Regions from separate parts of the Halomonas sp. HNIBRBA4712 genome, predicted to be linked through region 2. Evidence: predicted binding sites of a transcription regulator. Region 2 holds the regulator's gene; the other holds the start of a gene.

Region 1 (4,209 bases), on a different contig from region 2:
GAGGCATCGAACGACTCACGGTCGATATCCGCGCCGTAGCTCAGGTTGACGCTATCGGTCAGGTCCGCCGAGAAAAGCCCCTTCAAACCGCTCAGCGTGGTGTTCTGCTGAGAGGCGGCAAAGTAGTAGCCTCCCCCCTGGGCGCGGTAGGGGAAGGGGTGGAAGCTCGACTCCTCCTCGCGGTGAAACGCCTGCAGGTAGAAATCCTGATTGAGCAGATCGGCGTGGTGGTAGCTGGCGCTGATCATCTTGCGGTCGGTGCGCGGCTCGCGGTCGGCGGTAAAGCCGCTACGAATATCGGCGTTGTCCAGGTTCGGCGCGGCGGCGGCGATGTTCGGGTAGAAAACGCCGCGGTCGTTCTCCTTGCCGGAGTCGTAGAGCTGGCCGGTGAGCTGGAGCGTCTGCTCGTCGGTGAGCTCGATGTTCAGGTTGCCGAGTATGTCGAGGCTGCGGTTGCCCTGCAGGTCGCTCTGGGCGATATCGGGGAAGATCTCGTCGCCGCTGGCGTCGTACTGGCGGCCGTTTTCGTTGAGCGAGACACCGATGCGCCCGTATACGGTATCGCTTCCACCGCTGGCGGACTGGGAGAGCCGCCGGTCCAGATCGTGGCTGCTGTTGAAGCCGGTGGTCACACTCGCCTGGGTTTCGAACCGGGGGCGGCCGGGCTTGCCCTGCCTGGTGATGATGTTGATCAGCCCGCCGGTGGCGCCGCCGCCGTAGAGGCTGGTGGTACCCGAGAGCACTTCGACACGCGCGATGTTGAACGGGTCGATGGCATCGAACTGGCGCGATAGCCCCCGCGAATTATTCAGCGAGACGCCGTCGATGAGCACCTGCACGCTGCGCCCGCGCATATTTTGCCCCGCATTGGTGCGCCCTTGGGGGCCAAAATCGAGCCCCGGCACCAGCCGGCCCAGCGCCGTTTTCAAATCGCTGCCCGCATTGATCTGCTGGGTGAGCTCCTCGCCTTCGACCACGTGCACCGCGCCGGGAATCTGGCTGATTTGGGTGGGCGTGCGCGAGCCGACCACGACCAGGGTGTCCTGGTCGACCTGAGCCGCGTCGTTGGGCTGGGATTGTGCAAGCGATAGCAGAGGGAAAGCGCCGCTCAGAAAAGCGGCGCTCAATAATACAGGGCGTGTCATGGGTGATCCCGAATCCGGTTGTTATTGAATCAAACGCCAATGGGTGGCGTTGAGAAAAGCAATGATAGTTTTTCTCATTTGTTGATTCAATCGAAGATCACCCGGGCAGGTTTTCAAGCGTGCCGCGCGGCCAAAAAAGCCTTGCACGGCGCGTTGAATGTCAACGCGTTCCAGCGCGTGGTGACTACTCGCCCAGGTCGTCGACCGAGCCCGTGGCATCCTTCGAATCTGCGCCGCTTTTGGTCGCCTTGGTAGTCGCGGCGCGCGGCTTGGGCGTCTTTTTGGCCGGCTCTTTCGGTGTTGGGGTGGTTTGCGCTTCGGCTTCCAGGGGCGTGGTCGGGTCGGCCTGGCTTGCGTCGATCGAGGCCTCCAGCTTCGCCACCTGGCGCTCCAGCGCTTCGACCCGGGACCGGGTGCGCTGGAGGACATCCATCAGAATGTCGAAATCCTCGCGAGAGACCAGCTCCATGCGATCAAACGCGCCGCGCATGACCTGCTGCACGCCTTTTTGAATGTCCTCCGGCGCGTGCGAGGCGTTTTGCAAACGATCGCCAATCTGTTGGGCGAGGCGGCTGATGCGGTCTTGGGTCGCCATGACTCTCTCCTGATAGGAACGCATAAATGTGAACGGCTCTGGCGTAAGGATACGCAACGAATGCTCAATGCGCATGTTTCCGGATCGTTCGTTAGCGCTTTTTACGGTTCTCGATGACGCTGCATCAAAACAATGCAAGTCGATTTTTGATTCGCACTTTAACAGTGCGGTGAGCTTTCACTGCACCGTGATGGCGCGTAATCGTTAGAGCCATGCCTTGAATATGTAAGCTTAAGGTAATGATTTTTTAACTAATTTTAATCACTGGCACGGTATGCGCATTATCGAGGCATTGCATCATTTTCGGCGGCGCGCCGCTATCCATCAGCAGGGAGATCCGGGATGAAACTCATCACCGCTATCATCAAGCCGTTCAAGCTCGACGATGTCCGTGAAGCACTGGCGGACAACGGCGTGCAGGGAATCACGGTTACCGAGGTCAAGGGTTTTGGCCGCCAGAAAGGGCACACCGAACTCTACCGCGGCGCCGAGTACGTGGTCGATTTTCTGCCCAAGGTGAAGGTGGAAGTCGCGGTGGACGATTCGCGCCTGGACAGCGTGCTCGATGCCATCTGTAGTGCGGCGAACAGCGGCAAGATCGGCGACGGCAAGGTGTTCGTCACGCCACTCGAGGACGTCATCCGTATTCGTACCGGCGAGCGCGGCGCCGACGCCGTTTAATCGGTGGCGATGCGTTTTTGGGCTCGATATAACATTTAAGTACATGGGGAACGATTCATGAACGAGGTAACCGATCTGAGCTACGCGCTCGATACCTTCTACTTTTTGATTTGCGGGGCGCTGGTCATGTGGATGGCCGCCGGCTTCTCGATGCTCGAGGCGGGCATGGTGCGCGGGAAGAACACCGCGGAAATTCTGACCAAGAACATCTCGCTGTTCGCTATTGCCTGCACCATGTATCTGCTGGTGGGTTACTACATCATGTACTCAAGCTCCGAAGGCGGCTTTTTGCCGAGCCTGGGCTTTCTGATCGGGGCGGAAAACAGCGTGGAGGCGGCGCTGGGCGGCGGTGAAGACGCGCCTTATTACGCCATGCGTGCCGACTTCTTCTTCCAGGTGGTGTTCGTGGCGACCGCCATGTCGATCGTTTCGGGTGCCGTGGCCGAGCGCATGAAGCTCTGGGCATTTCTGGCCTTCGCCGTGGTGATGACCGGCTTCATCTACCCGGTATCCGGCTACTGGACCTGGGGCGGCGGCTGGCTGGATGCAGTCGGCTACTCCGACTACGCCGGTTCCGGCATCGTACATATGGCCGGTGCGGCCGCTGCACTCGCTGGCGTGCTGATCCTCGGCCCGCGTAAGGGCAAGTACGGCAAGGACGGCGCTATCCACGCCATTCCCGGCGCGAACATGCCGCTGGCAACGCTCGGTACCTTCATCCTGTGGATGGGCTGGTTCGGCTTCAACGGCGGCTCCGAACTCAAACTGTCCGACGTGGCCTCGGCCAACAACGTCGCCCAGGTGTTCGTCAACACCAACGCCGCCGCCGCCGCCGGTGTCATCGCCGCGCTGGTATTGGCCAAGCTGTGGTTCCGCAAAGCGGATTTGACCATGGCGCTCAACGGCGCGCTGGCCGGGCTCGTCGCTATTACCGCTGATCCGCTTTCGCCCACCGCGCTGGGTGCGGCGATCATTGGCGCCATCGGTGGGGTGATCGTGGTCGCGGCCATCGTCACGCTGGACAAGCTGAAGCTCGATGACCCGGTGGGTGCGATTTCGGTGCACGGTGTCGTGGGTATCTGGGGCGTGCTGGCCGTACCGTTCACCAACGGCGATGCCTCCTTCGGCGCGCAGCTGATCGGTATCGCGGGCATCTTCGTCTGGGTCTTCGCAGCGAGCCTGGTGGTCTGGCTGGTGCTGAAAGCCATCATGGGCATCCGCGTCAGCGAAGAGGAAGAGTACGAAGGCGTGGATATCGCCGAGTGCGGCCTCGAGGCTTACCCGGAGTTCAGCGTCAAGAAGTAAGCCGTTTTACAGATTAATGACAAGACGATGTCCGTTTCTTCATGGCCTCCCTCCAGGGAGGCTTTTTATTCTCTGGCGTTCGCGGTGTATGCTGATGGCAGGGGGCGAAGACGCGAACGCGATGTCGCCCGACCCATAATCGGCCACCCAGCGAGAGGATGTCACCATGAAGCTCATATCAGCCATTATCAAGCCGTTCAAGCTTGATGACGTACGCGAATCGCTCTCGGATATCGGTGTACAAGGGATTACCGTGACGGAAGTAAAGGGCTTTGGCCGACAGAAGGGGCACACCGAGCTCTACCGCGGCGCCGAGTACGTGGTCGACTTTCTGCCCAAGGTGAAGCTCGAAGTGGCCGTGGATGACGAGCTGGTCGAGCAGGTGATCGAAGCGATCACCCAGGTTGCCAACACCGGCAAGATCGGCGACGGCAAGATCTTCGTCATGCCGCTTGAGCAGGTGATCCGTATCCGCACCGGCGA
Region 2 (4,209 bases):
CTGCAGCCCGCACAATAGGAGAGCCACCGTGTCGAGCACTACATCCGAGGCGGTAAAGACGCTTCACGCCCGCCATCTGGCCAAGAGCTACAAACGCCGCCGGGTGGTGAAAGACATCAACCTTGAAATCGAACAGGGCAGCGTCGTCGGACTTCTGGGCCCCAACGGCGCGGGCAAGACCACGTCGTTTTACATGATCGTAGGGCTGGTCAAGGCCGACGCCGGCTCGGTCGGCATCGACGCGCTGGATTTATCGAAGGCGCCGATGCACGAGCGCGCCAACGCCGGGATTGGCTACCTGCCCCAGGAAGCATCGATCTTTCGCAAGCTTTCGGTGGCCGACAACATTCTGGCGATTCTGGAAACGCGCAAGGATCTCGACCGGCACGCCCGCCAGGAGCGCCTGGAGCAGCTACTGGAAGATTTTCATATCACCCATATTCGCGACAACCTCGGCATGAGCCTCTCCGGCGGCGAGCGTAGGCGGGTGGAGATCGCCCGGTCGCTCGCCACCGACCCGGCCTTCATTCTGCTCGACGAACCCTTCGCCGGGGTCGATCCGATCTCGGTGGGCGAAATCAAATCGATCATCCTCGCGCTCAAGGCGCGCCACATCGGCGTGCTGATCACCGACCACAACGTGCGTGAAACCCTGGACATCTGTGATATCGCCTACATCGTTGGCGACGGCCACATCATCGCCAGCGGCAACGCCGATGCCATTCTCAACAACCAAAAAGTGCGCGAGGTCTATCTGGGCGCGGACTTTCGCCTCTAACCCGGTGTCAAACATAAAGTTCCGTTTACTGGCATATTTATTGCACTTGCGTCTTAACGCCACTCGCTCTAGTGTGGAGCTTTACCCGTAACGAGTGGTTCTTCGATGGTCATGAAAGCTTCCTTGCAGCTGCGGGTAGGCACGCAGCTGACCATGACACCGCAACTGCAGCAGGCCATTGCCCTGCTGCAACTCTCGACGCTGGATCTGCGTCAGGAGATTCAGCAGGCGCTCGACGCCAACCCACTGCTGGAGCAGGAGGACGAGTTCGGCGAGGAACGCACGGTCGAAACCGCGGAAACCGAGTGGGAAGAGCACATCCCCACGGAGCTTTCGACGGACAGTGAGTGGTCCGACACTTACCAGGACATGGCCGGTGCCGGCGCCTCTTCCGAGGGCCCGGATTTCGAGCGCCAGGCGGCGGGCCAGAGCCTGCAGGGCCATCTCCTATGGCAGCTGGCGATGACCGACGTCACCCCGCGCGACTATGCCATCGCCGAGAGCCTGATCGACGCGCTGGATGCCAACGGCTACCTGACCCAGCCGCTCAACGACATTCGTGAAGGGCTCAAGGCGCAGGGCCTTGACGGCTTGAGCCAGCGGGAAGTGGAAAACACCCTGCTGCGCATGCAGCAGTTCGAACCCACCGGCGTCTTCGCCCGCGACTTGCGCGAGTGCCTGATGCTACAGCTCGCAACGCTCCCCGACGACACCCCGCTGCTTATGCAGGCCAAACGCCTGGTGCGCCAGTTTCTCGAGGCGCTGGGCAAGAACGACCTGCGCCTTCTAAAGCGCCGCCTGAGCCTCGATGACGAGCAGCTCGACGAGGTCATCGGGCTGATTCGAAGCCTCGACCCGCGTCCGGGCAGTGCCTTTGGCGCCACGCACCAGAGCTATATCACGCCGGACCTGGTGGTGCGCCACGACCAGGAGGGCTGGCACCTGGAGCTCAACCCGGAGGCCCTGCCCAGGCTTCGCGTGCAGCCGGATTACGCCAGCCTCATCAAGCGCGCCGACAAGAGCCAGGACAATCAGTTTCTAAAAGAGCACCTGCAGGAGGCGCGCTGGCTGATCAAGAGCCTGTCGAGCCGTAACGACACGCTGTTGCGCGTCGGCCGTGAGATCATCACCCGCCAGATCGGCTTTCTCGAGCAGGGTGAAGAGGCGATGAAACCCTTGATACTGGCCGATATCGCCGAGGCGGTGGAGATGCACGAGTCGACGATCTCGCGGGTCACGACGCAGAAATACATCCACACCCCCCGCGGCGTGTTCGAGCTCAAGTACTTCTTCTCAAGCCAGGTGAGCGGCCAGGACGGCGGTGACAGCCACTCGAGCACCGCGATCCGCGCTCGGCTCAAGAAGATGATTCAGGATGAAACGCCGGGCAAACCCCTGTCGGACAGCCACCTGGTGTCGCTGCTCGAAAAAAGCGGCATTAACGTTGCCAGGCGCACCGTGGCCAAATACCGCGAAGCGATGGGCATTCCCTCTTCCAGCGAGCGCCGGCGCCTGCGCTAGGCGAAACTTGTCGCCGGGGCTTTGCAATGGCGGAAAAAGGGTTACAATCGAAGTACAGTCCTGGCTAAAGGAGCACGCCAATGCAAGTGAACATTACGGGCCATCACCTGGAACTGACCGACGCCTTGCGTGACTACGTCAACGAAAAGCTCGAGCGTATCGAGCGCCACTACGACAACATCACCACCGTTCAGGTGACGCTGTCGATCGAAAAAGAGCGTCAGCAGGCCGCTTGCACGCTCCACGCCGCCGGGGCCGATCTTCACGCTGAAGCTCAGGACAACGACATGTATGCCGCCATCGACGCGCTTGCCGACAAGCTCGACCGCCAACTGGTAAAACACAAGGAAAAAGCACAGGCCCGCGCCCAGGGCGCCGGCGTGCGTTGAACCAATGACCCTGGAAAGCATACTCCCCCCGGAACGCGTGCTGTTCGACGTCCCCGGGGGCAGCAAAAAACGCGTGCTGGAGTTCTTCAGCACTTTCATCGCCCAGAATACGCCCAGCCTCGACAGCCAGGAAGTCTTCAGCCGGCTGATTGGCCGCGAGCGTCTTGGCAGCACCGGCATCGGCAACGGCGTGGCCATCCCCCACGCCCGAAGCCCACACTGCAGTGCGCCGATCGCGGGCTTTCTAAAGCTCGCCGAGCCGGTCGACTTCGACGCCATCGACGGCGACCCGGTGGATCTCGTGTTCGTACTGCTGGTGCCGGAAGAGGCGGACGACACTCATCTTGCGCTTTTGGGTCAGGTCGCCACTATCATGAATGACGCCGGAACCCGCGCCCAGTTTCGCAAATGCGAAAGCCAGCGCGAGCTTCTCGAGCTTGTCACCGCGCGAATTCGCGAACACGCCGCAAGCTAAGCCGGCTCGACGCTCTCCTGCCCCATTGACCGAAGAGGCATTCGATGCAACTGGTGATCATCAGCGGCCGCTCCGGGTCGGGGAAATCCATTGCGCTTCAGGCGCTCGAGGATCTCGGCTACTACGCCATCGACAATTTGCCGGCGATGCTTCTGGGCTCGCTGGTCGAGGAACTTGGCCAGCAGGGCGAGCGTACCCACCTGGCGGTCAGCATCGACGCTCGCAACCTGCCCACGGCACTCGAGCGCTTTCCCGCACTGCTTCAGGATTTGAAGGCTGGCACCACGCGGGTGCAGGTGATCTATCTGACCACCGATGCGCGGACGCTGCTCGAGCGCTACTCGGCCACGCGGCGGCGCCACCCGCTGACCCGCGACAGCAACATGACGCTCGAGGAAGCGATCGCCAAGGAAGAAGAAACGCTGTTCGGCATTCGCGAACTGGCGGATCTGAGGATCGACACCTCGCGGCTCACGGTGCACGATCTGCGCCGACGTATCACCGACCAGCTCGGCCACGAGCGCCAGAGCCAGCTGACGCTGACGCTGGAGTCCTTCGGCTATAAGCGCGGCGTGCCGCTCGATGCCGATATCGTGTTCGATATTCGCTGCCTGCCCAACCCCTACTGGGACCCGACGCTACGCCCCTACACAGGGCGCGACGAAGAGATCATCGCTTTTCTGAAGGGCTATCCGGTGGTCGATGAAATGGGCCAGGACATCACCGACTGGCTCGAGAAGTGGCTGCCCGCCTACCAGCAGAGCCAGCGAAGCTACATGACCGTTGCCATCGGCTGCACCGGCGGCCAGCACCGCTCGGTCTATATGGTCGAGCAGCTCGCCCGCCAGCTGCAAAAGCGCCGGGCTCACGTTCAGGTTCGCCATCGCGAACTGGGGCTACACTATTCGCTAAGCGAGGCGACGCCGTTCTGACCAACGCGGGCCGTCGGTCTTGCTTACAACAAGGAATCGCTTGAAAGAAGGAAACAGGGTGGCGCAGAGATCCTTGACACTGACCAACCAGCGCGGCCTGCACGCACGTGCTGC

What was found. The regulator sigma-54, encoded in region 2, starts transcription at its own class of promoters, with help from an activator protein. The targets are predictions, from matches to a motif close to TGGCACNNNNNTTGCTNT.
Region 1: the regulator sigma-54 is predicted to act here: its motif matches at 2,006-2,023, upstream of ACGK9R_RS11735 (P-II family nitrogen regulator).

The regions. Positions count from the first base shown of each region.
Region 1 is NZ_JBIFXR010000005.1:185,113-189,321, reverse strand. Features, by position in the region: gene ACGK9R_RS11745 (TonB-dependent receptor) at 1-1,145, opposite strand, end outside; gene ACGK9R_RS11740 (accessory factor UbiK family protein) at 1,330-1,740, opposite strand; gene ACGK9R_RS11735 (P-II family nitrogen regulator) at 2,083-2,421, shown strand; gene ACGK9R_RS11730 (ammonium transporter) at 2,479-3,726, shown strand; gene glnK (P-II family nitrogen regulator) at 3,893-4,209, shown strand, end outside.
Region 2 is NZ_JBIFXR010000002.1:467,481-471,689, forward strand. Features, by position in the region: gene lptA (lipopolysaccharide transport periplasmic protein LptA) at 1-18, shown strand, start outside; gene lptB (LPS export ABC transporter ATP-binding protein) at 29-778, shown strand; gene ACGK9R_RS06610 (RNA polymerase factor sigma-54) at 884-2,299, shown strand; gene hpf (ribosome hibernation-promoting factor, HPF/YfiA family) at 2,380-2,688, shown strand; gene ACGK9R_RS06620 (PTS sugar transporter subunit IIA) at 2,693-3,163, shown strand; gene rapZ (RNase adapter RapZ) at 3,208-4,095, shown strand; gene ACGK9R_RS06630 (HPr family phosphocarrier protein) at 4,154-4,209, shown strand, end outside.